Regions from separate parts of the Streptomyces sp. NBC_01454 genome, predicted to be linked through region 2. Evidence: riboswitches for the same ligand, from Rfam matches in the RefSeq annotation. Region 2 holds a riboswitch; each other region holds the start of a gene.

The links. Region 2 has a riboswitch for cobalamin ahead of OIU81_RS11780 (ribonucleoside-diphosphate reductase subunit alpha). Riboswitches for the same ligand answer to the same signal wherever they lie in the genome.
Region 1: linked by a shared signal. The riboswitch ahead of OIU81_RS28360 (cobalamin biosynthesis protein) and the one ahead of OIU81_RS11780 (ribonucleoside-diphosphate reductase subunit alpha) in region 2 are both predicted to bind cobalamin.
Region 3: linked by a shared signal. The riboswitch ahead of OIU81_RS26085 (prenyltransferase/squalene oxidase repeat-containing protein) and the one ahead of OIU81_RS11780 (ribonucleoside-diphosphate reductase subunit alpha) in region 2 are both predicted to bind cobalamin.

Annotation. Positions count from the first base shown of each region.
Region 1 covers NZ_CP109460.1:6,415,808-6,425,332, reverse strand. Annotated here, with positions in the region: gene OIU81_RS28390 (class II aldolase/adducin family protein) at 74-742, opposite strand; gene OIU81_RS28385 (inorganic phosphate transporter) at 1,174-2,487, shown strand; gene OIU81_RS28380 (hypothetical protein) at 2,510-2,746, shown strand; gene OIU81_RS28375 (extracellular solute-binding protein) at 2,811-4,214, opposite strand; gene OIU81_RS28370 (caspase family protein) at 4,211-6,826, opposite strand; gene OIU81_RS28365 (hypothetical protein) at 6,832-7,290, opposite strand; cobalamin riboswitch at 7,496-7,647, shown strand; gene OIU81_RS28360 (cobalamin biosynthesis protein) at 7,784-8,779, shown strand; gene OIU81_RS28355 (cobyric acid synthase) at 8,838-9,525, shown strand, end outside.
Region 2 covers NZ_CP109460.1:2,729,540-2,739,064, forward strand. Annotated here, with positions in the region: gene mctP (monocarboxylate uptake permease MctP) at 1-815, shown strand, start outside; cobalamin riboswitch at 1,133-1,280, shown strand; gene OIU81_RS11780 (ribonucleoside-diphosphate reductase subunit alpha) at 1,441-3,912, shown strand; gene OIU81_RS11785 (ribonucleotide-diphosphate reductase subunit beta) at 3,909-4,964, shown strand; gene OIU81_RS11790 (transglycosylase domain-containing protein) at 5,089-7,065, shown strand; gene def (peptide deformylase) at 7,116-7,760, opposite strand; gene OIU81_RS11800 (tetratricopeptide repeat protein) at 7,829-8,827, opposite strand; gene OIU81_RS11805 (HD-GYP domain-containing protein) at 9,247-9,525, opposite strand, start outside.
Region 3 covers NZ_CP109460.1:5,888,553-5,898,077, forward strand. Annotated here, with positions in the region: gene OIU81_RS26085 (prenyltransferase/squalene oxidase repeat-containing protein) at 1-1,084, opposite strand, end outside; cobalamin riboswitch at 1,286-1,429, opposite strand; gene OIU81_RS26090 (MBL fold metallo-hydrolase) at 1,538-2,641, opposite strand; gene OIU81_RS26095 (aldehyde dehydrogenase) at 2,844-4,295, shown strand; gene OIU81_RS26100 (ferredoxin) at 4,295-4,528, shown strand; gene OIU81_RS26105 (TetR family transcriptional regulator) at 4,644-5,318, opposite strand; gene OIU81_RS26110 (glycosyltransferase family 4 protein) at 5,558-6,961, shown strand; gene OIU81_RS26115 (class I SAM-dependent methyltransferase) at 7,024-7,902, shown strand; gene OIU81_RS26120 (prenyltransferase) at 7,899-8,969, shown strand; gene OIU81_RS26125 (maleylpyruvate isomerase family mycothiol-dependent enzyme) at 9,033-9,525, shown strand, end outside.

The DNA of each region.
Region 1 (9,525 bases), 3.7 Mb from region 2:
GTGCGCAGCGCCGCCGGGTGCGGCCACCTGGCGGAGTCGTGCGGGTGAGGGACCGGGGCGGCCGGGGCGGCGGTCAGTCCTTGCCGCGGCCCTGCTGGCCGTAGCCGCGCAGCCGGGCCGCGGCCGCGTCGAGCTGCCCGGCCGACAGCAGGCTCGGGGTGTGGCCCGGCACGGACTGCGCGGTGAGCCAGACGCGGCACATCCACTCCAGCTGGGCGGTGCGGTCCAGGGCCTCGTCCAGGCTGTCGCCGTAGGTCATGGTGCCGTGGTTCTGCAGCAGACAGCCGGTGCGGTCGCGGAGCGCGTCGAGCATGTGGGCGGCGAGCTCGTCGCTGCCGTAGAGGGCGTAGGGGGCGACGCGGACGGGGCCGCCGAGGGCCGCGGTCATGTAGTGGACGGGCGGGAGTTGGGGCACGAGGGTGGAGACGGCGGTGGCGTGCGGGGCGTGGGTGTGGACGACGGCGGCGGCCGTGCTGCTGTGGTAGACCGCCAGGTGCATGGGGAGTTCGCTGGTCGGCCGGAGGGTGCCGATGATCTGGCGCCCCTCCAGGTCGACCGCGGTGAGGTCACCAGGACCGAGCCGGTCGTAGGGCACCCCGCTGGGGGTGACCAGGACCAGGTCCTTCAGGCGGCAGGAGACATTGCCCGAGGTGCCGACGACCAGGCCGTCGGCGACGGTCCGGCGGGCGGTGGTGACCAGGTCGCTCCAGGCTGCGGCGAGGTGGTCGGGGCGGTCCGTCATGGGTCCTCCGGCGGCAGTGCGGCACATACGGAAATGGATGCGGATGCGCGCCACCGTACGAGCGGGCCGGGGCGTCGTACACCGCGGCCCGCCGAACCGGGGTGCGCTCTCCAGGGATACCCGTGCCGCCGTCGTGGAGCGGCCGGATCCGGACTCCGTGCGCCGGTGTGCCGGGACCATGGGGTGGCCGGGTCCGCACGCCGTCCGGCGCGGGTGCACCGTGGCCGCCGTGGGGCGGCCGTCGCCCGCCCCACGGCGCACGGGCACAGCACCCGCAGATCACCAACGGGTGAGGCGGAAGTGACGAGGGAGGTGCCTTCGCGTGAACAGTGCGGTGGCGTCATCACCCCGCCCGTCCCAGTTCACCTCCCGTTCACCCGTTCTCCGTAGCGTCCCAACGACACTGACCTTCGAACTGATTGCCTGGGTGAATGGAACACATCACGCTTCTCATCGGGATCGTGATCGTCACGGCCTTGGTGTTCGACTTTACGAACGGCTTCCACGACACGGCCAACGCGATGGCCACCACCATTTCCACCGGGGCCTTGCGACCCAAGACCGCGGTGGCGATGTCGGCAGTGCTCAACCTCGTCGGTGCGTTTCTGTCCGTGGAGGTGGCCAAGACCATCTCCGGCGGGATCATCGACGAAGGCGCCGGCATCAGACCAGAAGTGATCTTCGCCGGCCTGGTCGGCGCGATCGTCTGGAACATGCTGACCTGGCTCGCGGGTCTGCCCTCCAGCTCCTCCCACGCTCTCTTCGGCGGTCTGATCGGCGCGACGCTGGTGTCCGTCGGCACCCACGGCGTGCATGGCGAGGCCGTGGTGATGAAGGTCCTGATCCCGGCGGTGGCCGCGCCGTTCGTGGCCGGTCTGGCCGCGATGGCGGCGACCCGGCTCACCTACCGGCTGACCCGCAACCGCGCCGAGGCGGACACCGCCAAGGGCTACCGCGCGGGCCAGATCGCCTCCGCCGCCCTGGTCTCCCTCGCCCACGGCACCAACGACGCGCAGAAGACGATGGGTGTGATCACGCTCGCGCTGATCACCGGCGGGGTCGTCGCCCCGCACGCCGACCCGCCGCTGTGGGTCATCGCCTCGGCCGGTATGGCCATCGCGCTCGGCACGTACCTGGGCGGCTGGCGGATCATCCGCACGATGGGCAAGGGCATCACCGACATCCAGCCGCCGCAGGGCTTCGCCGCCCAGACCGGCGCCGCGGCCACCATCCTGGCCTCCTCCCACCTCGGCTTCGCGCTCTCCACCACCCAGGTCTGCTCCGGCTCCGTGATGGGCTCGGGCCTGGGCCGCAAGGGCGGCGTGGTGCGCTGGTCCACGGCCGGCCGGATGGTCGCCGCATGGGGCCTGACGCTGCCGGCCGCCGGTGCGGTCGCGGCGGGCGCCGCGTTCCTCGCGGGCCAGGGCGACTGGGGCGTGGCGGCGGTGGCCGTGCTCGCGCTCGGTATCTGCGGCACGATCTGGGCCGCCTCCCGGCGGAAGCCCATCGACCACACCAATGTCAACGAGGGCCCGGCGGCGGAGCCGGCCGGCGTGGTGACCACCGCGCTGCGCACGGTCTCCCCTCCCCCGGCAGGCCAGCCCGCGCCGGCCGACGGCGCGCTGGAAACCGCCGGGGTGCCCGCCCAGGCGACCGCCCCCGACGCCGGGGTGCCCGCCCAGCCGGGCGGCCCCGACACCTCCACCCCCGCTCCGCGCCCCAAGGCCGCGACGGTCACCCGCTAGCTGTCATCACCAAAGGAACCTCATGACCATCGATTGGGCAGCTCTCGGCCAGGTCTTCGGCGTCACCCTCGTGGTGACGGTCGGGATCGTGGGCCTGTTCACCGTCGGCATCGTCGGGGCGTCCCGCAAGCCGGCCCAGGAGGGTGCGGCGGTCGCGGTCGCCGCACCGGGTGCCGGTGCGCGGGCCGGTGCGGTGACCGCCTTCGCCCTGTGCGCGGCGGCCGTGACCTACGGCATCTATCTGATCGTCGCCGCCTGACGCAGCCGAAAGCGGCGGCGCGAGGCGGTTTCGGACGCGGTGAGGCGTCCGGCGGGGCACGGCATCAGCCGTCGTCCGCCGGGCGCCTTTCCTGTGGGGTGCCCCGGCCGCCGAGCGCGTCATCGGCCTGCCGGGCCAGCCGGTCGGCGATGGCGGTGCCGCCGCTGCCGTTGAGACAGGCGGCCACGCCGAGCTGTACGACCTTGCTGAACGTCTGGTAGTGGGCGCTGCGCGGGCGCGGGGCGGCCGCCATCAGCGCCTCGTGCAGCAGCCGGGGGTCGGGCCGCGGCTCCGGCTGCCCCGTGGCGCCGTGCTCGGCGCGCTCCGCGTCGCCGGGCGGCAGCGGGCAGTGGGGCGCCTTGTCCCCCGCGCGGTAGGCCGAGTTGCGGGTGGCCGCGAATCCCCGCTCCAGCAGGCAGCGTTCACTGCCCCGGCCGGTCAGCGCCTCGATCAGGGACCGTGCGCCGGCCGGCCGGCTGCTGGCGGCGGAGATCGCCAGATTCTGGCCACCGAGCACCGACAGCCGTCGGCCGTCGGCGGGGCGGGCCGGCAGCTGGGCCACGTCGAACCGGACGCCGGACGTGAGCTTCTCGGCGACCGAGGCGTACTCGACCGGCCAGTTGCGCATGAAGACCGCGCGGCCCTCGGCGAACCAGCGGCGGCTGTCGGTCTCGTCCATCGTGACGGCCTCGTGCGGCATGAGCGCATCGAGCCGGTCCTTGAGGTCCGCGACGCCGAGCTGGAGCGCGCCGACCTGCTCGCCCTTGGTGAAGCTGGTGGCGTACGGGTCGCCGCCGTTGGCCCAGGCGGCCTCCAGGGTGTTGACCGTGAGGCCCTCGTAGGGCCGCAGCTGGGCGACCATGCCGTACATCCTGGGCCGTTTCTTCCCCCCGGCCCGGGCGTCGCGGTCCGTGTCGCGGTTGTAGGCGTCCGCGGCCTGGAGGGCCCAGGCCTTCAGCTCGCCCCAGTTGGCGGGGGGCCGGTGGTGGCCGTGGGCGTCGAGGAGGTCCTTGCGGTAATAGAGCAGCCCGGCATCGGTGTTGAACGGGACGCCCCACACCTTGCCGTCGTACTGCACCGTCTTGGCCACGCTGGCGAGGAAGTCGCCGTCCAGGTGCGCGGGCCAGGGCCGGATGACGCCTGCCTCGGCGAACTCCGCGGTCCAGGCCACATCGAGGTTGAGCACGTCGTAGCCGCCGTTGCCGGACTGGCCCGCCGCCAGCAGCTGGCTGCGCTGGCCGTCGGCGGTGTCGGGGAGTTCGACGGTCCGCACCGTGCGGCCGGTGCGCTTCTCCCAGGCGTGGATCAGGTCCTGGCGGACGCCGGAGCTGCTGAGGTCGCTGCCGGTGGCGAGGACGATCGCCCCCTTCTCCGGCACCTTCTGATCCCCCGGGGTACAGCCGCTGACCGCGGTGAGCAAGGCCAGGGCGGCCAGCGCGGCGCCGACCGCCGTGCGCCCGGCGGTCATCGGTCCCCCTTGGTGGCGGTGCCGATGGAGGCGATCCGTCCGGCCAGGGTGTCCACGGCCTGCGGGCCGCCGGGGACGCACTGGCCGTGGGAGGCCCGGGCCAGGTGCCGCAGGGCCGGACTGTCACAGCCGGACTTGCCCATCACCAGGGCCAGTACGGGCACCTCGGGCCCTTCCCCGACGAGGGTGTCGAGGGTGCGTCCGACGGCCGCCGCGCGCCCGTCCGCGCCGTCGTCCTGGTCGAGGAGGAGCACGATGGCCTTGTTGGTGGCGCCGGACTTCTTCATCGTGCGGACCGCGCGGGTCAGCGCCTCCTCCATCGCGGCCCCGTGATCGACGAGTTCACCGCCCGCGACCCGGTCCAGCGCGGCCTTGCCCGGGGCCGGGTCGGGGCTGCCGAGCGCGACCAGCTCGCGCACCGCCGAGCGGTCGTCGGGGTGCGCACGGTCGGGGAAGGCCCACAGGCCGTAGGTGTGCCGTGCGCCGACCATCTCCAGGGCGCGGCCGGCCGCGTTCAGGGCGACCGGGAGCTTGCCGCCGTCGGCCATGGAGGTGGAGGTGTCCATGAGGATCAGCACCTGGCTGGACTTCTGTGCCTTGTCGTAGCCCTCCAGCACCCGGGCCACCTCGTCGGGGCCCGCCGTGTAACGGACGATCCGGCGGTCGGGGGTGACCTGCGCGCGGCTGTCGGCGAGCGGTGAGCCGGGCTGCGGGGCGTGGTCGTCGGCTCCGCGGTAGCCCTGCGCGGTCAGTGTGCGCCGGCCGCCGTGCGGGTCGCGCAGCCAGGTGGCGAAGCGGGCCACGGCGGCCTGCCGCGGGGTGGCGTCGGTGGTGCCGCGCCAGTCGACGCGGACGAGGGGGTGGTCGAGGGCCGGGACGCCCTCGGGGTAGTAGGCGACGTAGCGGTCGTGCAGGGGCAGCGCGGAGCCCAGGGCGGGGCAACTGCCGATGGCCCGGCCGAGGTTGTAGTCGGCGAGGGACTTCTCCGTCACCAGGGGCGCGGACCTGGTCCGGTCGACGGCGCCGGAGGCATCGGCGTCGGGGCGCAGCGAGCACAGGAGTTCGGTGCTGCCGGCGTACTGGCTGCCCGGGGCGGAGAGCCGGTCCTCGGCGGCGCGGGCGAGGGAGGGGGTGTCCAGCAGGGCGGCGTCCGGGCCGCCGGGGGCGAGGTAGAGGCCGAGGGTGTGCAGCAGACCGGTGCCGGACAGCACGGGGCTGGGCCGCAGGAGCTTGAGGTCCTGGTGGGCGTGGTCGGTCGCGGTGAGCAGCTCCTGCCAGGAGGCGCCGCCTGGTTCGACGTCGACCAGCCGCCGGCTCGCCGGGACGCCGACGACCAGGGGGGTGTAGGCGACCGGGCCGCCGTAGTGCAGGGTCGCCGGGGATCCCGTGGCCGGCATGCCGCGCCGGGCCTCGTAGTAGTCGGCGGTGGATTCCGGTATCCAGATGTCGGGCTGCGGGCCGGGGCGATTGAGGGGGTCGAGGCCCTTGTCGGCGGGCCGTTCCCGGCCGGTGCCGCGGGCCTCGCCCTGCCAGCGGTCGGCGGCCGCGAAGCCCTGGTCGACCTGGTCCTTGGCCGCGGAGTAGACGGTGATCTGGGCGCGCCGGCAGCCGTCGGGGAGGTCGCCCTCGCCGCTGAGCGGCCGGGTGTTGGCGTCGGACATCTCGTAGTCGAAGGCGGCCTGGCGCAGGGCGGGTTCGGCCTCGGGGGCGGTCAGCAGCCGCAGTTCGAGGGCGGGCGGGCAGGGCGCGTCGCCGTTCGGGAGGTTCAGTACGACGAGGCCGGCGGTGGCCGGGACGAGGATGATCGCCGGCACCAGCAGGACCCTGAGCCAGTGCCGGAGGGAGAATTTCAGCCGGCGGCGCAGGCGGATCCGCAGCGGGGTCGGGGGGCGGATCTCGGGGGTGGCGAAGGACAGGATGACGTCGTCGACGGTGTTCTGCTTGGCCGAGCGCGGCTCCCAGACGTCGCCCATCGGGGTCCGTTCGGCGGCGAGTTGTCCGCGCAGTTCCCGGACGAGGTCCTCGAAGGTGACGCACCGCCTGCCGGGCAGTCCGCTCTCCAGGGTCCGGCGCACGGCACGGGTGAACACACTGCCGCCGGTGGGCTCCTCGCCGCTGAAGATACGGCGGTTGGGCTGCGCGGCCATCAGCAGCGACATGGGCTTGCGGCAGTTGTGGAAGGCCTCCCCGGCGTTGCCGGCGTAGCAGCACTCCAGGATGATCACGATCCGGTCGGCCCGGGCGTTGTCGAGGTAGGACAGCACCATGTCCTGCCAGGAGACGGTCTTGTGGCGCGGTTCCGAGGCGCCGACCATCAGTTGGAGGTTGCCGCCGTCCCGGCCCACCCGGCCGTGGCCGGAGAAGTACACCAGCAGCAGTCCGCGCGCCTCCTGGGTGACGGTGTCCAGCGCCTGCTCCACCTCCCACGGCTCCTGGGGGCGGCACAGGACGACCTCGCCCCTGGTGAACAGGTCGGTGCCGGGGGCGAGCAGGACGCGTTCGAGTTCCTGGGCGTTGTCCTTCACCGCGGGCAGGGGGCGCAGATGGCGGTAGTCGTCGACACAGATCAGCAGCGCCCGGTTGACCTTGCCCCGCGCGTCGTATTCGGACATCCGGCTCAGTCCCCGGCGATGCTGCCGCTCCCGTCGTCCGGGCTGCCGGGATCGGGGGCTCCGGGGGCCGGGGCACCCGGACCCTCGTCCCCCAGGGCACGCAGGCCGCCGTCGACGCCGACCGCGACGGCGGGCCGTTCGCCGGTGTCACGCTCCTCGCGGCGGCGGCGCAGCCACTCCTTGAGGGCGATGCTCAGGCTCTTGGTGATCTCGGCGGCGACCGCCCCGACGATGACCAGGACCAGATCGTCGACGCCCACGGCCATGTCGCCGGGGGCGGCCGGGTCGCCGTTCGCGCCGTCGCGGGCGTCCGCCGGCCGGGGCCGAATCGCCCAGTCGTACTGCCGCCGGGCCAGCCACGGCTCGCGCGCCAGCCAGGTCTTGAGGTCCTCGATGTCCTGATCGGGATTGTTGGTGCCCGTGACCCTGATGCGGATCTCGTGACGGTCAGCGCGCTGCGGCATCCCCCGGCCCCCTTCCGGCGGCCCCGTCGCCGCCGCGCTCCCGATAGTGACGTGGAATCAGGTGCGCGGGCAACCGTCCGTGATCCTTCCGCCACGCTGTGGCGTGGGCCACAGCCCCTGCCACGGGGCAGCGTCGCAGGTCAAGGGTGAGTTGACGGGCATTCGCGGAGCGTGGTGGACTGCCCGAGCCATTCGGCGACAGCTGAGGAAGTCCGGTGCGAATCCGGCGCGGTCCCGCCACTGTCACCGGGGAGGGTTCCTCCAGCGAAGGCCACGGCCCCTCGCGCGCACGCCGAACGGCGGACGCGTCGGGGCGGGAAGGCCGGAGGACTCGCCGATCCGGGGAGCCAGGAGACTCATGTCGCCGTCACGTCGAGCCAGGGCGCGGACCCTGAGTGAGGACATATCACCATGCCTGGCCGCCCGTCGAGAGCTCCATCGCCCGCTGCCGCAGGGCTTCTTCGCGGACACGCCCTGGCGACGGTGTGACCCGATGCGCGGCGAACACGCGGGATATGCGTGCGGCGCGGCTCTCGGCTTTCTCGCCGACCTGATCGCGGCGGATCCCCGGCGCGGGCATCCGGTGGCCGCTTTCGGCCGGGCCGCGGCCGCCATCGAACGCCGGCTGTGGCGCGACCACCGCGGCCACGGGGCGGCCCATGCCGTGCTGTGCGCGGGCGGTGCCGCCGCCGGCGCCGCGCTGGTGCAGCGCGCGCTACGCACCGCCGCCCCGGCCCCGTTGCGGGACGGCGCCCGGATCGCGCTGACCGCGGCGACGGTCTGGGCCGTGCTGGGCGGCACCTCGCTCGGCCGGGAGGCCCGGGCCGTCGGCGGTGCGCTGGCGGCGGGCGACCTGGACGTGGCACGGGAGCGGCTGCCGCATCTGTGCGGGCGCGATCCGCAGGCCCTGGACGGGCCGCAGATGGCCCGTGCGGTGGTGGAGTCGGTCGCCGAGAACACCTCGGATGCAGTGGTCGGTGCCCTGGTCTGGGGTGCGGTGGGCGGAGTGCCCGGCCTGGTGGCGTTCCGGGCGGTGAACACCCTGGACGCGATGGTGGGGCACAAGTCGCCCCGATACCGCCGGTTCGGCTGGGCGTCGGCCCGGCTCGACGATCTCGCCGGCTGGCCCGGCTCGCGGCTGACCGCCGCCCTCACCGTCCTCACGGGCCCCGGCCGGCGCGGTGCGCTGCGGGCCTGGCGCACGGACGGCGGCGCGCACCCGAGCCCCAACGCGGGCCCGGTGGAGGCGTCGTTCGCGGGCGCGCTGGGCGTACGGCTGGGCGGCACGCTGGCGTACGGCGGGCGGGTGGAACACCGTCCGGTGCTCAACGGCGGGGCGCGGCCGGTGGCGGTGTCCGACATCGAACGGGCCGTACGGCTCTCGCGCCGGGTCGGTGTGCTGGCGCTGGCGGCGACGCTCGCGGCGCGGCCGGCGGCCGGCGCGGTGGTGCGGGCGGCGGTGCGGCGGCGTGCGGCGGGGCAGGGATGAGACCTCCGGTTTTTCCGCCGGAGGGGCGGCGCGGGAGCCGGCACAGAAGGAGGATCCGGTGACGTACGGGCAGCAGAAGGCGTCCGGCGGGGCGGTCGGCGGTGGCCTGTTGGTGGCCGGTACGACGTCCGACGCCGGCAAGAGCGTGGTGACGGCGGGGATCTGCCGCTGGCTGGCCCGCCAGGGCGTGCGGGTGGCGCCGTTCAAGGCGCAGAACATGTCGCTGAATTCGTTCGTCACGCGCGAGGGCGCGGAGATCGGGCGGGCCCAGGCGATGCAGGCCGCCGCGGCGCGGGTGGAGCCGACCGCGCTGATGAACCCGGTGCTGCTCAAGCCGGGCAGCGACCGCAGCAGCCAGGTGGTGCTGCTGGGCAAGCCGGTGGGTGAACTGAGCGCGCGGGGATATTTCGGGGGGACCGAGGGGTCGTCCCCCGGGAACACGCCGTACGCGGGCCGCCGGGAGCAGTTGCTCGGCACGGTCACCGACTGCCTGGCGGAGCTGCGGCGTACCCATGACGCGGTGATCTGCGAGGGCGCCGGCAGCCCCGCGGAGATCAATCTGCGGCGCACCGACATCGTCAACATGGGCCTGGCCCGGGCCGCCCGGATCCCGGTGGTGGTGGTCGGCGACATCGACCGCGGCGGGGTCTTCGCCTCCTTCTTCGGCACCACGGCGCTGCTGTCCAAGGAGGACCAGGCGCTGGTCGCCGGGTATCTCGTCAACAAGTTCCGGGGCGATGTGACGC
Region 2 (9,525 bases):
CGATCACCGCGACGCTGTCCTCGCGCAGCCGCAACGTGATCCGCCGCAACACCACCATCCTGCCGCTGTACTCCCTGATGCTGGGGCTGCTGGCGCTGCTGGGCTTCATGGCGATCAAGGCCGGCACGGACATCCAGGGCAACCCCCAGCTGGCCATCCCGCAGCTCTTCGAGGACATGTTCCCGAGCTGGTTCACCGGCGTCGCGTTCGCCGCGATCGGCATCGGCGCGCTGGTGCCCGCGGCCATCATGTCGATCGCCGCGGCCAACCTGTTCACCCGCAACGTCTACAAGGACTTCCTCAAGCCGGACGCCACGCCCGCGCAGGAGCACAAGGTCGCCAAGCTGGTCTCGCTGCTGGTGAAGGTCGGCGCGCTGGTCTTCGTCCTCACCATGGACAAGACCGTCGCGATCAACTTCCAGCTGCTGGGCGGGATCTGGATCCTGCAGACCATGCCGTCGCTGGTCGGCGGCCTGTTCACCCGCTGGTTCCACCGCTGGGCGCTGCTCACCGGCTGGGCGGTCGGCATGCTCTACGGCACGCTCGCGGCCTACGGCGTGGCCAGCCCGACCCAGGCGCACTTCGGCGGCTCCAGCAACGAAATCCCCGGCATCGGTGAGATCGGCTACATCGGTCTGACCGCCTTCGTCCTGAACGTCGTCGTGACGGTCGTGCTGACCTTCGCCCTGAAGGCCGCCAAGGCTCCCGAGGGCATCGACGAGACCAGCCCCGCGGACTACACGGCGGACGCCGGGGACCAGGGCGTCGTCGTCGACCTGCCGCCCGCCACGGCGGGCGCGCCGGCCGGCCACTGAGCTTTTCCCCCGCGCACGGCCACGGGCCGCCGCGTCCCCCGACGGGGGCGCGGCGGCCCTTTCCGCGTCACCCCGCTCGCGTCGTCCGCACCCGCCCGGCACACTGGACGGCGGGCTTCCGCACGGTCCTGCAGAGCGTGCCGACGGCCGGCGGACGGCACCCCGCGAGCGGCCTGAAGAGGCGGCTCCAGGCCCTTCCCACAGGGGTTTTGAGGGCCCGTCGCGGGCCCGGACGGGCCGATGGCGGTGCGCACCCCGCCGGAGTGGTATGACACAACGACACAAGATGTGGGGGTGCGTGCGGGCGGCAGCACAAGATGTATGCTCGTGCTCGCTGTCGCCGCAGGGGAATCCGGTGGGAATCCGGAACTGTCCCGCAACGGTGTAGGGGCGCGCTTCCACGGCCGGAAATCGGCCCCGGCGCACGCCCGAAGTCCGAGGACCTGCCGACGGTACGACCGCACCGCCATGGGTGCGGACGTCGATACGTCCGGGCCCCGAGGGCTGGGCCGGTGGACGCCGCGTGGTGAGCCCGCGCACCCCTGACCGTGTCGGGGTGCCGCATGCCCGCGTGCGCCCGTCGCGCCGACCCTCACGGCCCCCGCCGAGTGAGGGAGAGCATCACGTGACCATCGCGCCAACGGAGCCCGCGTCAGACGCCGAGGTCGTGCCGCCTGCGGTGGCCGTGTCTGCCGGTGCCGCCGGTGCCGCCGACGGCGGTCCGGGCGAGGACGGTCCGGGCGTCGCCCTGCTGCGCACCCTGACCGAGCTGACCGCGGACCTGACCGCGACCGACCCCGGCAAGGTGGCCGCCGCCGCCCTGCGCGGCCGGTACGAGGGCGCAGGCGGGGCCGAACTGCGGTCGCTGGCCACCGATGCCGCGGCCGGTCTGATCGGTGACGAGCCGCAGTACTCCAAGCTCGCCGCGCGCCTGCTCACCCTCGCCGTGGCCGAGGAGGCCGCCGGCCAGGGCGCCGTCTCGTTCTCCGCCTCCGTCGCGACCGGCCACCGTGAGGGGCTGATCGCCGACGAGACCGCACAGTTCGTGGCGACCCACGCGGCCCGGCTGGACGCGCTGGTCGACCGGGCGCTGGCCGACGGCGCCGACGACCGCTTCGGCTACTTCGGGCTGCGCACCCTGCACTCGCGCTACCTGCTGCGCCACCCCACCACCCGTCAGGTCATCGAGACCCCGCAGCACTTCCTGCTGCGGGTGGCCTGCGGCCTGGCGGAGACCGCTGATTCCGAAGAGGGCAGCGAGCGCGCGCTGGACGAGGTCGCCGAGCTCTACCGCCTCACCAGCTCGCTGTCCTACCTGCCCTCCTCCCCCACCCTCTTCAACTCCGGCACCCGCCACCCGCAGATGTCGTCCTGCTATCTGCTGGACTCCCCGCTGGACGAGCTGGACTCGATCTACGACCGCTACCACCAGGTCGCGCGGCTGTCCAAGCACGCCGGCGGCATCGGGCTGTCGTACTCCCGTATCCGCGCCCGCGGTTCGCTGATCCGCGGCACCAACGGGCACTCCAACGGCATCGTGCCGTTCCTGCGCACCCTGGACGCCTCGGTCGCCGCCGTGAACCAGGGCGGCCGTCGCAAGGGCGCCGCCTGTGTCTACCTGGAGACCTGGCACGCGGACATCGAGGAGTTCCTGGAGCTGCGCGACAACACCGGTGAGGAGGCCCGCCGCACCCACAACCTGAACATCGCGCACTGGATCCCGGACGAGTTCATGCGCCGGGTCGAGGCGGACGCCGACTGGTCGCTGTTCTCGCCCGCGGACGCCCCGGAGCTGGTGGACCTGTGGGGCGAGGAGTTCGACGCCGCCTACCGCAAGCTGGAGGCCGACGGCCGGGCGGTCAAGCAGATCCCGGCGCGGGTGCTGTACTCCCGGATGATGCGCACCCTGGCGCAGACCGGCAACGGCTGGATGACGTTCAAGGACGCCGCCAACCGCACCGCCAACCAGACCGCCGAGCCCGGCCACGTCGTGCACTCCTCCAACCTGTGCACGGAGATCCTGGAGGTGACGGACGACGGGGAGACCGCCGTCTGCAACCTGGGGTCGGTCAACCTCTCGGCGCACCTGGGCGACGAGACCGCCGGCTGGGAGGAGGCGATGGACTGGGAGCGGCTGGACGCCACGGTCCGCACCGCCGTCACCTTCCTCGACCGCGTGGTGGACATCAACTTCTACCCGACCGAGCAGGCCGGGGCCTCCAACTCCCGCTGGCGCCCGGTGGGTCTGGGCCTGATGGGCCTGCAGGACGTCTTCTTCCGGCTGCGGCTGCCCTTCGACTCGCCCGAGGCACGGGAGCTGTCCACCCGGATCTCCGAGCGGATCATGCTCGCCGCCTACGAGGCGTCCGCCGACCTCGCCGAACGGCACGGCCCGCACGCGGCCTGGTCCGCGACCCGCACCGCCCGCGGGGTGCTGCACCCGGACCACTACCCGAACGCCGAGCCGCGCTGGGCCGACCGCTGGGCGGCGCTGCGCACCCGGATCGCGTCGACCGGTATGCGCAACTCCCTGCTGCTGGCGATCGCGCCGACCGCGACCATCGCCTCCATCGCGGGCGTGTACGAGTGCATCGAGCCGCAGGTCTCCAACCTCTTCAAGCGCGAGACGCTGTCCGGGGAGTTCCTCCAGGTCAACGCCTATCTCATCGAGGAGCTCAAGGCGCTGGGGCTGTGGGACGCGCGGACCCGGGACGCGCTGCGCGAGGCCAACGGCTCGGTGCAGGACGTCACCTGGATCCCCGAGGAGATCCGGGCGCTCTACCGCACCGCCTGGGAGATCCCGCAGCGCTCGCTGATCGACATGGCCGCGGCCCGCACGCCGTACCTCGACCAGAGCCAGTCGCTGAACCTCTTCATGGCGTCGCCGACCATCGGCAAGCTCAGCTCGATGTACGCCTACGCCTGGAAGCGCGGCATCAAGACGACGTACTACCTGCGTTCGCGGCCGGCGACCCGGATCGCCCAGTCCGCCCGCGGCGCCACCGCCGCGGCCGCGCCCGTACCGCAGCAGGCCACCGACCCCGAGGCCGTCGCCTGCTCCCTGGAAAACCCCGAGTCCTGCGAGGCCTGCCAGTGACCACCGCACCCGAAACCAACGCCGCCGCGGCACACACCGCCACCACCGGCACCAAGAACCTCCTCGACCCGGGCTTCGAGCTGACGCTGCGTCCCATGCGGTACCCGGAGTTCTACGACCGCTACCGCGACGCGATCAAGAACACCTGGACCGTGGAGGAGGTCGACCTCCACTCCGACATCGCCGACCTCGCCAAGCTCTCGCCGGGCGAGCAGCACATGATCGGCCGGCTGGTGGCGTTCTTCGCGACCGGTGACTCGATCGTCTCCAACAACCTGGTGCTGACGCTCTACAAGCACATCAACTCCCCCGAGGCGCGGCTGTACCTGAGCCGTCAGCTCTTCGAGGAGGCGGTGCACGTCCAGTTCTATCTGACGCTGCTGGACACCTACCTCCCCGACCCGGACGACCGCGCCGCCGCCTTCGCCGCGGTGGAGAACATCCCCTCCATCCGGGAGAAGGCCGAGTTCTGCTTCAAGTGGATGGACTCGGTCGAGCGCATCGACCGGCTGGAGTCCAGGTCCGACCGGCGCCGCTTCCTGCTGAACCTGATCTGCTTCGCGGCCTGCATCGAGGGCCTGTTCTTCTACGGCGCCTTCGCGTACGTGTACTGGTTCCGCTCGCGCGGACTGCTGCACGGCCTGGCCACCGGCACCAACTGGGTCTTCCGCGACGAGTCCATGCACATGGAGTTCGCGTTCTCGGTGGTGGACACCGTCCGCCAGGAGGAGCCGGACCTGTTCGACGACAAGCTGGAGCAGCAGGTCACCGAGATGCTCAAGGAGGCCGTCGAGGCGGAGCTGCAGTTCGGCAGCGATCTGTGCGGTGAGGGCCTGCCGGGCATGAACACCGCCTCGATGCGCGAGTACCTCCAGTGCGTCGCCGACCAGCGGCTCCAGCGGCTGGGCTTCGCGCCGGTCTACGGCTCGGAGAACCCGTTCTCCTTCATGGAGTTGCAGAACGTCCAGGAGCTGACCAACTTCTTCGAGCGCCGGGCCTCGGCCTACCAGGTCGCGGTCGAGGGCTCGGTCTCCTTCGACGACGACTTCTAGACAGCGGCTGAAAGCCGGTTTTCCGGAAGACGCAGCGCGACGCCCCTTCGCCCCGCCCACCCGCCTTTTGTGAGCGTTCTGTTACCTCGGCAACGAGGACCACGGCCGCCACATCTATGCGGGTATGAAGGGCACGAAGGGGCGTCGTCGGTTCATCGACTATCCGCGTCAGGGACGGGAAGGTCTGCGCCGGTGGCTGCCGTCATGGAGACAGTGGCTGAGCGCCGTCGCGCTCGGCGTGGGCGGCCTGGCGGGGCTGTTCGCCGTGGTGTACGCGAAGGTCGACATACCGGGTGAGAACACGCTCGCCGGGCAGGAGGCCTCCGTCTATTACTGGGCGGACGGCAGCCAGATGGTGAGCGTGGGCGCCGTCAACCGGCAGAATGTCTCCCTCGACAAGGTGCCCGATTCCGTCGAGAATTCCGTGATATCGGCGGAGAACGCCACCTTTTACAGCGACCCCGGCATCTCGCTCCAGGGCATCGGCCGGGCCCTCATCGCGATGGTGTCGGGCGGGGACACCCAGGGCGGCTCCACCATCACCCAGCAGTACGTGAAGAACACCTATCTCTCGCAGGACCAGACGATCACCCGCAAGGTGAAGGAATTCGTCATCTCGCTGAAGGTGAACAACCAGAAGTCGAAGCAGGACATTCTCCGCGGCTATCTCAACACCAGCTGGTTCGGCCGCGGTTCCTACGGCATCCAGGCCGCCGCCCACGCGTATTACGGCATCGACGTCAAGCAGCTGAACCCCAGCCAGAGCGCCCTGCTGGCGGCCCTGCTGAAGGGCTCGGAGCAGTACGACCCGGGAATGAGCAAGGCCAATCACGCGCGGGCGGTGGCCCGCTGGAAGTGGATACTCGACCGGCAGGTCGCCACCGGGAAGATGAGCGCGCAGGAGCGGGCGAACTACCGCACCTTCCCCGAGCCCCGCGCACTGTCCAAGCCCACCAGCCAGGCCGGCCAGACCGGCTATCTCGTCGATATCGCCAACAAGTTCATCAAGGCCGACACCGGCCTGACCGACAAGGATCTGGCGCGCGGCGGATATCGCATCCACACCACCTTCGACAAACAGCGCACCCGCCGCCTGGAAAAGGCCGTCACCGATGTGCGCCGCACCACCCTCGACCCGAAACAGCGCGCCGCGGACGCCTTCGTGGAATTCGGCGCCGCGTCGGTACGCCCCAAGGACGGCGCGATCGTCGCGCTCTACGGCGGCGCGGATGCCACCCGGCACTTCAGCAACAACGCGGACACCACGGCGGTCCCGGCCGGGTCCGCCTTCAAGCCGTTCGTGCTGGCGGCGGCGCTCCAGCGGCAGACCGACCAGCCGTCGGTCCAGGCGCCGGCCACCACGCCCCCGGACACCGACCCCTCCCGCGCGGCGACCGACAAGACCCGGCCGCTGGTGTTGCGCTGGGCGCTGCTGAAGGGCAAGAACCCGCCGTTCGTGCAGGCGGGAAAGGAGATGGGGCTGAAACCGATCCGGGATCTGGCGGTGGCCTCGGGGCTGCGCAAGGAGAGCATGGCGCGCCTGGAACAGACCTTCCCGCTGGGCACCTCCGCCCCCAGCGCGGTCCGGATGGCGAGCGCCTACACCACCTTCGCCAACGGCGGGCTGCACACCGACCCCTATGCGGTGACCTCGCTCACCCACAACGGACGCCCGGTGCCCGGTCCGCACCGCCCCACGCCGCACCAGGTCCTGGACGCCGGGGTCGCACAGCAGGTGTCCGGCGCCCTGGAGGAACTGGGCCAGCAGGCACTGGGGACGCCCGACGACGGTGCGGCGACACCTCCGGTCGCGGCCGGTCGCACCGAGCCGGGCGACCGGATGAAGTCCGCGTGGTTCATCGGCGGCCCGCCGGCCGGTGTCCCGGACTTCGGCAAGGACCCCGGCAGCGGGGCCGGCGTCCGCCCCGGCCGGCTGCCCACCGCCGGTGACAGCAACGAGCCGACCACCGCCGTCACCATGTTCCGCAACAAGCCGGGCGCCCCTGATCTGCTGCCGATGCAGGGCGTCGGCGGCGCGGACAGCGAGATGGGCACGACCATCCCGCCGAAGATCTGGAGCGCCTACCGGCAAGCCCCGTGAACGGGAGCGGGCGCCCGGCCGGCGGGCCGGGCGCCCGTGCGCCTGCGTCGTCAGTCGTTGGCGACGACGGGGTAGCGGGGCTCCCGCTCGGCCATCTGCTGGAGCGCGTCCTTGCGCTCCCGCTTGCTGAGCCGGTCGATGTAGAGGTAGCCGTAGAGGTGGTCGGTCTCGTGCTGCAGGCAGCGCGCGAAGTAGCCGGTGCCCCGGATCGCGATCGGCTCGCCCTTGGCGTCCTGCCCGCGGACCACGGCGTAGTCGGGGCGGGCCAGCTCGGCGTAGGCGCCGGGCACGGACAGACAGCCCTCGTTGGAGTCGTCCAGGATGCGGCGCTCGGCCGGCAGCTCCTCCAGAACGGGGTTGCAGACCGCACCGACGTGCCGGACGCCCTCGTCGTCCAGGCAGTCGTAGACGAAGACCTTCAGGTCCACACCGATCTGGTTCGCGGCCAGGCCCACCCCCTCGGCGGTGCGCTGGCTGGCGAACATGTCGTCGATGAGCCGGCCGAGCTCCTCGTCGAACGCCGTGACGTCCTTGCACTCCTTGTGGAGCACCGGGTTACCGACGACCGTGATCGGCCGCGAGGTGCCCCGCTCACGGTGGGCTTCCTCCCGCTCCCCGGCATCGGTGACGTCGTCGATGAACGCCTCGTCCACGCGCTGGTCACCTTCTTGATCGAACACAGGCTGCTGGGCCATCTCCGCCGTACGCCTTCCTGAAAACCCTGGTTAGTCGCCCTACAGCCTACGGGGACGCCGCCGGGCTCTCAGCAGACCTCTTCAAGATCCCGCCATTCCCGGGTGTCCGGGCTGTCCGCGACCCAGCCGTCCAGCAGGCCGCGCACCAGGGCGGACGGCGCCGCGATGCCGCATTCGCGCTCCGGCACCCACAGGGAGCCCGAGCCCGCGGTGCGGTGCCCGAGCGGCCCGGGGTGGCCGGGCTCGCTGTGGTCGTGCGGGTCCAGATGCTCGCCCCCGTCCTCGTCGCTGGGCATCCGGCTCTCCGAGCACGTACGGCACAGCAGCCGCACCGAGGACGACCAGTCCTCGGCGGCGAAGCCCGCATCGGCCGCCAGCCGCTCCAGGGCGTCCCGGTCGGCCTCCGAGGCGGCCTCCAGGAGCACCACCCAGGTGGGGACCGGGGAGGGCGCCCACAGCTCGATCTCGTCGAAGACCGGATAGGCCCTGGTGGCGCCGTCGGCGCTGACGGTGGTCCGCTCGCCGTGCGGGACGCCGTCGTGCAGCACCACCTCGCCCCAGCGCCGCCCGGAGGACGGCAGCGGGATGGACAGCACCTCGATACGGGCCGGGTCCAGCCGGCGGCCCCAGACGACCTCGGCCTCGCCCTCCGGGGAGAGCCGGACGGCGGCGCTGCCCAGCGCCATACCGAGCGGTTCGCCGGACGGGGAGCCGTCACCGGGCACCTTCAGGCCGTACGCCTGCCAGGCACGGCGGGCCAGCGGCCAGTCCTGCAGGGCCGTGGCGGCGATGCCGACGTTCCACCAGTCGGGCGCTCCGGACTCCCGGTCCAACAGCGCCACCGCACGCAGACCGGCCGCCCGGGCCTGTTCCCAGTCGTGCCGGAACTTGTGCAGCAGGGCGAGATTGAACCAGGACTCCGAAAGCCACGGCTCCATGTCCGCGGCACGCGTCAGCAGCGCCCCCGCATCCTCGTAACGGCCGTCGCCGATCAGCGTGAAAGCGCGGTCGGTCGCCTGCCGCCACGAGGCGGAGGGCCGATGCCGTACCTTGCCGAAGATCCTCACGATTCCCGCCTGCTGGTTGCTCTTGATTGCCGCCGGGGAGGTCTCCCCGGGCGGCGCCCGGGGCCTTCCGGGGGGCCTACTCGACAACCTGCCACAGATTGCCGCCGGGCTCAGCCCGGTTTGCCGCTCCCCTGCGGCTCCTTGCCCTTCGCCGACCCCCTGAATCCCCCTGGAAGGGGCTTCCTTCGCATCCAACCATGCCCATCTCGGCGACCGCTCATTACCCATGGGTTCCCGAACCTCGGGCGCACGGCGCGGGACCGGCGGCGGGGGCGGGGCGCTGAGGCGGCCCCAGGGGCCCGCCGGAGCCCGTCCGGGGCGGTCTGCGGCCCGCCGGGGCAGGACGCGGCGGGGCAGCCGCTCCACCTGCCGCGGAGCGGGCGCCGCCCGCTCCGCGCCGCCCGCCGCAGTCGGCCATCTCACACCGCGCGGCCGCCGCACGACAGGACCCGGGCCAGCGCCTCGACGACCCGTGGTTCGTGGTCCCGTGCGGTGGCCAGCCGCAGCCGCTCCAGGGCGCGCAGCGGGCCGCCCGGCCCCGCGGAGGTGCCCGACAGATCGTCGTAGGCGTTGACGGTGCGGACGATACGCGCCGTGACCGGCTGGTCCCGGTACGGATCGGCCTGCCGCTCGACGATCAACGCGACCTCCGCGGGGGCCCCGGTCTGCCGGACAACGGCGCCGCCCAGCAGCGCGAT
Region 3 (9,525 bases), 3.2 Mb from region 2:
CCAGCACCAGCTGGGCGTACGCGGCCGGGCCGCTCTGCCGCGCCCAGTCCGCCGCGTTCTTCTGCAGCCAGGCCAGCGGCCGCCGGGCTTCGCCGCCGTGCCCGCCGGCCGCCAGCGCCACCACGGCGTCCGCGGTATTGCCGACGTCCGGCTGCGGCTTGGCGCCCGGCATCGCGGAGACCAGATGCTGCCCGTTCTTGTCGAGCTGGGCGACGAGATACGCGGCGCCGCCGTCCGCGGCCCGCGCCGCGGAGACCTTGCCCGGCTTCGCGTCCGCGCCGTCCTTGCAGGCCGGCGGCGTGAGGGGCGCACGGTGCCCGGCGGGCTCGACGACGAAGCCCCGGCCGAGCGCTCCGGTCGCGGCGGCCGCGGTGGCGTCGGCGTTCGGGGCCGCGCCCTTGAGCTGGAAGGTGAACGCGCCGTGCGCCTCCTCCTTGCCCGCACAGCCCAGCCGGAAGGTGAGCAGCCCGTCGTAGGGGCTCTTGCCCTTCTTCGACGTCACCGACCCCGGCTTCTGCCCCGCCGCCGCGAGCGCCCCGATGACCACCGAGGTGGAGTTGGCGTCGCCGGGCGAGCCGGGCATCGAGCTCCAGCTGCCGTCGTCGTTCTGCACCGACGTCAGCCAGCCCACCGCCTTGTGCACGGCGTCGCCCTGCCCGCCCAGCGCGGCCAGCGCCTGCACCGCGGCGGCCGTCTGGTTGGTGTCCCGCATCGTCTTGGCGTCACAGGCCTTGCCCGGCTCGGCACGGAACGCGGTGAACGCGCCGTCCGCGCACTGCTGCCCGACCAGCCACCGCACCGCCGGCGCCGCCGGACGCACCCCCACGGTGTGCTGCGCCAGCAGCGCGAGCGACTGCCGCCACACCCCGTCGTACTGCGGGTCCTTGGTGCCGTACAGACCGTCGGGCAGCTTCCCGGGTGCCTTGGACAGGACGGACGGCGAGCCCGCGGCAGCGGCGTACGCGGGGGCGGCGGCCGCGCCCAGCACCAGCGCGGCGGCCAGCGCCGTGGTGGCGCGGCGCGCCAGCTGGGCGCCGGAATGCGGCGAAGGGGCCTGGTGGGCCGGGGAAGCCGTGGGAGCCATCGGGTCGGTGCCTCTCGGGTCGGGTCGCGGCGGGTCACACAGCCGCGCTCGGCCGCCCACCCGCGCACCGATCCGGGATCGCGCGCGGTGGCACCGGGCTCAGCTCCGTATACCTCGACGGTGCCGCGCACCGGCCGTCCGCACGGGCGGGCGGCCGCGGTGGCGCGAGCCTTGGCCGTGCCCTTCGGGTGTTCCGGCTCGTACGGCCCGTCCGCGCCGGCCAGGGCCTGGCGTGGGTGGGCCGTCCTCACGGTTGCGGGTCAGCGCCGGATTTCCACCGGCTTCCCCCGATCGGGTACGGATGAAGTTGTCCCGCACACCTTAACCGGCGCCCGCCCGGCCTTCGCTCGCACGTACGAACCGGCTCCGCGCCCCGGGCCGGTCGGCGGCCGAGGTGACGACCGAAGTGACGACCGAAGTGACGGCCGGGGTGACGACCGAGGCGACGACCGGCTACGGCGCTCCGTCCACCGCCTGGTACCGCACGGGACCGGGGCCCGGCACGCACTCCGCCCGGCCCAGCTTCACCAGCCGGCGCAGATGCGCCTCGGCCTCCGAGACGGCGATGGTGCGGGAGCTGTAAGGGATCTGCTCCCAGGGGCGGTTCCACTCCATGGCGGTGGCGAGCTGCCAGGCCGTGCGCGGTGCGCTCAGCAGCGTCCTGAGATGGGCGAGCCGCTCCTCGTGGTGGGCGAGGAGCGCGCGGACGCGTCCGCCGGCGTCGGTGAAGGCGTGTTGGTGGGCGGGCAGCACCTCGGCGGGGGCGAGCCGGCCGACGCGTTCGAGGGAGTCGAGGTAGTCGCCCAGGGGGTCGGCGGCCTCCCCCGGGCCGGTCGCCCCGTGCGAGCCGGGGAGGCCGGGCGGGCCGTCTTCGGCATGCGGGTCCCCGTACAGGCCGATGTGCGGGGTGATGCCCGGCAGGAGGTGGTCGCCGGAGAAGAGCCGGCCGAAGCCGCGGCCGCGCCGCGCGGGGTGCTCCTCCTCCAGGTGCAGACACACATGGCCCGGGGTGTGCCCCGGTGTCCAGAGGGCGCGCAGCCGGCGCCCCGGCAGATCGAGCAGCTCGCCGGGGCCGATCTCGCGGTCCGGCAGCGCGGCCCGCAGGCCGGGCATCCGCCGGCCGCCCCCGGTGGCCCGGGCGGTGCGCAGCGGCGCCAGATGCTCCTCCGGCGCGCCGGCCGCCGTGAGCTGGGTGAGGAGGTGGTCGAGCCAGCCGTCCGGTGTGGCCTCGCGGGTGCGGCGGACCACGGCGGTGTCCGCGGCGTGCATCGCGATCCAGGCGCCGGAGGCCTCCCGCACCTTGGCGGAGAGGCCGTGGTGGTCGGGGTGGTGGTGCGTGATCAGCACGCCGTGGAGGTCGGTGAGGGCGAAGCCGCAGGCGGTGACGCCGGCGACGAGCGCCTCCCAGGAGTCCGGGTCGTCCCATCCGGTGTCGATGAGCACCGGCCCCCGGTCGGTCTCCAGGAGGTGGACGAGGGTGTGGCCGAGCGGATTGTCCGGGATGGGGACGGCGATGCTCCACACCCCGCCCCGGTGGTCGGTCACCTGCGTCGTCATCCAGGTCCCCTCTCGGTCCGCCGGGCGTCCGGCACCCGTCTCACTATAACTAGAACGGGTTTCAATGCGGCCGGAATCGGGTCCCCGGGCGGCCGCCGGGGGGATTCGGCCCGCCCGCCGTGGACTCCTCCCGGTAGAACTGGTATCAGTTCCTGATGAGTGATTCTGATGAAGCGTCAGGAACCGTCGGGAGGCGGCAGCGATGAGCGACCTCGTCGAACACGGAAAGCTCTACCTGGGCGGCGAGTGGGCCGATCCGGCCGGCCGGGACACCATCGAGGTCGTCTCACCCCACACCGAACAGGTCATCGGCCGGGTGCCGCACGCCTCGCGGGCCGATGTCGACCGGGCGGTGGCCGCGGCCCGCCGGTCCTTCGACTCCGGGGAGTGGGCGAACGCCCCGCTGGCGGACCGGATCGCGGTGGTCACCCGCATCAAGGACGCCTTCGCGGCCCGCAGCGAGGAGATCGCCAAGGTCATCAGCTCCGAGAACGGCACCCCGTTCACCTCCGGGATCATGGTGCAGTCGCTGGCCGCGATGCTGGTGTGGGACGCCGCGCTCACGGTCGCCCGGGACTTCCCGTTCGAGGAGCGGCGGGCCGGGCTGCTGGGGCCGCTGCTGGTGCGGCGGGAGCCGGCCGGGGTGGTCGCGGCCGTGGTGCCGTGGAACGTCCCGCAGTTCACCGCCGCCGCCAAGCTCGCCCCCGCGCTGCTGGCCGGCTGCTCGGTGGTGCTGAAGGTGTCCCCGGAGACCCCGCTGGACGCCTACCTCCTCGCCGAGATCGCGACGGAGGCCGGGCTGCCGCCGGGCGTGCTGTCGATCCTCCCGGCCGACCGGGAGGTGAGCGAATACCTGGTCGGACACCCGGGCGTGGACAAGGTGTCGTTCACCGGCTCGGTGGCGGCGGGCCGGCGGGTCATGGAGGTCGCCTCCCGCCACCTCAGCCGGGTCACGCTGGAGCTGGGCGGCAAGTCCGCCGCGGTGATCCTGCCGGACGCCGATCTGGACGCGGCGGTGGCCGGCATCGTGCCGTTCGCCTGGATGATCAACGGCCAGGCGTGTGTGGCCCAGACCCGGATCCTCGCCCCGCGCAGCCACTACGACGAGATCGCCGAGCGGTTCACCGCCGCGGCGAGCGGGCTGACCGTCGGCGACCCACTGGATCCGGCCACCGAGGTGGGCCCGCTGGTCGCCCGCCGCCAGCAGCAGCGCTCGCTGGACTACATCGCACTGGGGCAGCAGGAAGGCGCCAAGGTCCTCACCGGCGGCGGCCGGCCCGCGGACCGGCCCACGGGCTGGTATGTCGAGCCGACCCTCTTCGGCGAGGTCACCAACTCCATGCGGATCGCCCGCGAGGAGATCTTCGGCCCGGTCATCTGCCTGCTGCCGTACGGCGACGAGGCGGAGGCGATACGGATCGCCAACGACTCCGACTACGGGCTCTCCGGCTCGGTGTGGACGGCCGACGTCGACCACGGCATCGATCTCGCACGGCAGGTGCGCACCGGCACGTACTCGGTGAACACCTTCAGCATCGACATGCTCGGCCCCTTCGGCGGCTACAAGAACTCCGGCATCGGGCGGGAGTTCGGGCCCGAGGGCTTCGGCGAATATCTGGAGCACAAGATGATCCATCTGCCGGCGGGTGCCTGATGGGGGACCGCTGGCAGGTGGAGGTGGACCGGGGCGTGTGCATCGGCTCGGGGATGTGCGTCGCCGCCGCGCCGGACGGCTTCCGGCTGGACACGGCCCGGCAGTCGCACCCGGTGGTGCCGGAGACGGACGCCGCGGCGGACATCCTGGCGGCGGCCGAGGGCTGCCCCGTCGAGGCGATCACCCTGACCGCGGCCGGCAGCGGCGAGGCGGTGTTCCCGCCGGAGGAGTGAGGGCGGCGGGGCGGGGTGGGGGGTTGGGTGGCGGGGCCCGTAAGGGGGCGCGGGGTGGGTCCCGTAGGGGTCCGCAGGGCCCCTTGCGGGCCAACTACCCATGACGGGGCGGAGGTTAACGCTCGCGGTCCGGCGCCGTGAGGTCGATCAGGCGGCACACCGTTTCGATGTCGATCTTCACCTGGGCGATCGAGGCCCGCCCCGACAGCCAGGTGATCAGCGCGGAGTGCCAGGTGTGTTCGATGACCCGGACCGCGGAGAGCTGTTCGGGGGTGGGCGCGGCGGCGGGGTGGGCCGGCTCCTGCGAGGGGTGGCGCGAGGTGACCGGCGGGGCCATCGCGTCGAGGATGATCGCCGTGGTCAGCCGGGAGACGGTGTCCACCTCGGGGCTCACCGAGCGGTCGGCGAAGGTCAGCGCGCGCACCATCGCGTCCGCGAGGTGCGGCTCGCGCTGCAGCGCGCGAAAGGCCCGCATCAGGGTCTGGGCCACCCGGGCTCCGGGGTCCTGCTCCGACGGCGGGCGCTTGCGCAGCGTCTCGTGCATGTGCTGGAGCTGGTCCTGCATGGTGGCGACCAGCAGATGCACCTTGGAGGGGAAGTAGCGGTAGAGGGTGCCGAGGGCGACGCCCGAGGACTCCGCGACCTCGCGCATCTGCACGGCGTCGAAGCCGCCACGGGACGCCAGCCGGGCGCTGGTGTGCAGGATGCGGCGGCGTCTGGCCTCCTGACGCTCGGTCAGGGGAGGACTCGCGGGAAGCGTCGGCCTGGCTGCCTTGGATTCCGTAGTCATATTTCCCATTCCGTGGCATTCCGTCCGCGATGCGGCGAGTGCCGGTGGTGTGATCGGCACAGCATGGCAGGGGCGCGGGTGGTGGCGCGAATCACCTGGTGCGGCTCTTTTCGCATCGTTCTCGGCCGGTAGATTCGAGGCTTGGTGAACTGATCAGTAGCCAATCAGTTCTGAAACTTGTTCTAGATTACCGCCAGCGGTTACGCTCCGGCGAAAGTCCAGTGAGAAGGGGGCCGAGCGTGACCGCAGAGGCCGTCCAGGCAGCCGCGCCTCGCCCCGCAGAGGCCACCCCGGCCTCCGCCCCGTCGAACGGTGAGCGTCCCCTGCGCATCGCGATGCTCACGTATAAGGGGAACCCGTTCTGCGGCGGACAGGGCGTCTATGTACGCCACCTCTCGCGCGAACTGGCCCGCCTCGGCCACACCGTCGAGGTCATCGGCGCCCAGCCCTACCCCGTCGTCGACGACGGGGTGACCCTGACCGAGCTGCCCAGCTTGGACCTCTACCGCCAGCCGGACCCGTTCCGCACGCCGAAGCGCGGCGAGTACCGCGACTGGATCGACGCCCTCGAGGTCGGCACGATGTGGACCGGCGGCTTCCCCGAGCCGCTGACCTTCTCCCTGCGGGCCCGGCGCCATCTCGCCGCCCGCCACGGCCAGTTCGACGTCGTCCACGACAACCAGACCCTCGGCTACGGCCTGCTCGGCGGCCCCGGCGCGCTCGGCGCCCCGCTGGTCACCACCATCCACCACCCCATCACCGTCGACCGGCGGCTGGACCTGGCAGCCGCCGGCGGCTGGCGGCGCCGCGCCTCCGTGCGCCGCTGGTACGGCTTCACCCGCATGCAGAAGCGGGTCGCCCGCCGGCTGCCGTCCGTGCTGACCGTCTCCGGCTCCTCGCGCCAGGAAATCGTCGACGACCTCGGTGTCCGCCCCGGCCGCATCCACGTCGTGCACATCGGCGCCGACACCGAGCTGTTCTCGCCGGATCCCGCCGTCCCCGAGGTGCCCGGACGGATCGTCACCACCTCCAGTGCGGACGTGCCCCTCAAGGGCCTGATCCACCTCGTCGAGGCGCTCGCCAAGGTGCGCACCGAGCAGCCCGACGCCCATCTGGTGGTCGTCGGCAAGCGCGCCGACGACGGGCCGGTGGCCGCCGCCATCGAACGGCTCGGCCTGTCCGGCGCCGTCGAATTCGTCAAGGGCATCTCCGACGGCGAGCTCGTCGACCTCGTCCGCGGCGCCCAGATCGCCTGCGTCCCCTCCCTCTACGAGGGCTTCTCGCTGCCCGCCGCCGAGGCGATGGCCACCGGCACCCCGCTGCTGGCCACCACCGGCGGGGCCATCCCCGAGGTCGCCGGGCCGGACGGCGAGACCTGTCTCGCGGTGCCCCCGGGCGACGCCGGCGCACTGGCCGGCGGGCTGCTCCGCCTCCTGGGCGACGCGCAGTTGCGCCGCCGGCTCGGCGCGGCCGGCCGCGAGCGGGTGCTGGCCCGCTTCACCTGGCGGCAGGCCGCCCTCGGCACCGCCGAGCGCTACCGCGAGGCCATCGCCCTCCAGGGCGCCGCCCGCACCCTGCCCGGGGCGGCAACCGGCGCGGCCGCCGGCACCGCGTCCGCGCCGAGCACCGCCGGACACGTCTAGCCGGCCCGTAGTTCCTTCCGCAGCCACCACCGCCACCCACCGCCGGACGAAAGCAGAACGCCGTGCTGACCGTCGACTTTTCCCGCTTCCCGCTCGCCCCGGGCGACCGCGTGCTCGATCTGGGGTGCGGCGCCGGCCGGCACGCCTTCGAGTGCTACCGGCGCGGCGCGCAGGTCGTCGCCCTCGACCAGAACGGCGAGGAGATCCGCGAGGTCGCCAAGTGGTTCGCCGCGATGGAGGAGGCGGGCGAGGCCCCGGCGGGCGCCTCCGCCACCGCGATGGAAGGCGATGCGCTCAACCTGCCGTTCCCCGACGACAGTTTCGACGTCGTGATCATCTCCGAGGTGATGGAGCACATCCCGGACGACAAGGGCGTGCTCGCCGAGATGGTCCGGGTGCTGCGCCCCGGCGGCCGGATCGCCGTCACCGTGCCCCGCTACGGCCCCGAGAAGGTCTGCTGGGCGCTCAGCGACGCCTATCACGAGGTCGAGGGCGGCCACATCCGCATCTACCGCGGCGATGAACTCCTCGACAAGGTGCGGGAGGCGGGCCTGGAACCGTACGGCACGCACCACGCCCACGGGCTGCACAGCCCGTATTGGTGGCTCAAGTGCGCCTTCGGGGTGGGCAGGGACGGTAAAGACGCGGCGCTGCCGGTGCAGGCGTACCACAAGCTGCTGGTCTGGGACATCATGAAGAAGCCGCTGGCCACCCGGCTCGCCGAGCGGGCGCTCAACCCCGTCATAGGCAAAAGCTTCGTCGTCTACGCCACCAAGCCGCACCTGCCCGCGGCGGCCGCCGCTGAGGCGGACGAGCCCGCCGAGGCCGCCCCCGCACCCGCCGCGAAGACCGCCAGGTCCAAGGCGAAGCGCGGCGCTTCGGCCTCCACCAAGCCCTCCACCAAGCCCTCCGCCAAGCCCTCCGCCGGGGCCGCCAAGTGACGAGTCCCGGGCGTACCGAACGGCTCGTCCTGCCGGGCGTGCTCACCGCCGAACAGGCCGCCCGCACGGTCGCCGGCATCCTCGCGACCCAGCGGCCGGACGGCGCCATCCCCTGGTTCCGGGGCCACCACCTCGACCCGTGGGACCACACCGAGGCCGCCATGGCCCTGGACGCGGCCGGCGAACACGAGCGCGCCGAGGCCGCGTACGACTGGCTGGTGCGGCACCAGAACGCGGACGGGTCCTGGTACGCGGCCTACGCCGACGGCGACGCCGAGGCCCCCACCGACCGCGGCCGGGAGACCAACTTCTGCGCCTATCTCGCGGTCGGCGTCTGGCACCACTTCCTGTCCACCGGCGACGAGACCTTCCTCGACCGCATGTGGCCCGCGGTCCGCTCGTCGATCGCCTTCGTGCTGGAGCTCCAGCAGCCCGGCGGGGAGATCGGCTGGAAGCGCGAGGACGACGGCACCCCCGTCAACGAGGCGCTGCTGACCGGCTCCTCCTCCATCTACCAGGCCCTGCGCTGCGCCCTGGCGCTCGCCGACCAGCGCGAGGAGCCGCAGCCCGACTGGGAGCTGGCGGCCGGCCGGCTCGGCCATGCGATACGAAGCCACCCCGAACGGTTCCTGGACAAGTCCCGCTACTCCATGGACTGGTACTACCCGGTGCTGGGCGGCGCGCTCCGCGGCGACCGGGCCACGGACCGGATCGACGCCGACTGGGAACGTTTCGTCGTGCCCGGCCTGGGCGTGCGCTGCGTCCTGCCCAACCCCTGGGTCACCGGCGGCGAGAGCGCGGAACTGGCGCTCGCGCTGTGGGCGATGGGGGAGTCCGAGCGGGCCGTGCAGATCCTCAAGTGGATCCAGCATCTGCGCGCCGAGGACGGCCTGTACTGGACCGGCTACGTCTTCGACGACGACGCGATCTGGCCCCGCGAACGCACCTCCTGGACGGCCGGCTCGATGCTGCTCGCGGTCGCGGCCCTGGGCGGCGACGAGGCCACCACCGCGGTCTTCGGCGGTGAGTGGCTGCCGACGGGGCTCGAGCCGGACTGCTGCCGGTAGGCGGCCGGCCGGGGGCCCGAAAAGCGCGGGACGAGCCCTGGGGAGCGCACTACTGTGCGGTTCATGACTCTCCAAGGCTCCCTCACCCACGAGGAATACTGCGACCGGATCCTCGCCGAGACCGGCCGGCTCCGGGAGATCGTGCGGACGGCCGATCTCTCGGCGACCGTGCCGACCTGCCCCGACTGGACGCTGGCCGACCTCGCCCGGCACGTGGGGGGCGCGCACCGCTGGGTCGGCACGATCGTGGCCACCCGCGCTTCGAAGGGCGTCGACCCCGCCGACGTCCCCGAGGGCGCCGGGCCGGAGGGCGAGGACGCGGCGGCGCTGGACGCCTGGCTGGCGGCGGGCGCCGCGCAGTTGGTGGCCGCGCTGCGGGAGGCCGGCCCCGATACGGAGGTCTGGAGCTGGACGCCGGCGCGGACCACGGGGTTCTGGGCCCGCCGGATGACCCATGAGACGGTCATCCACCGGGCCGATGCGGCGCTCACCGCCGGCGTCGCCTTCGAGGTCCCGGCGCCGGTCGCCGCGGACTGTCTGGAGGAGTGGCTGCAGA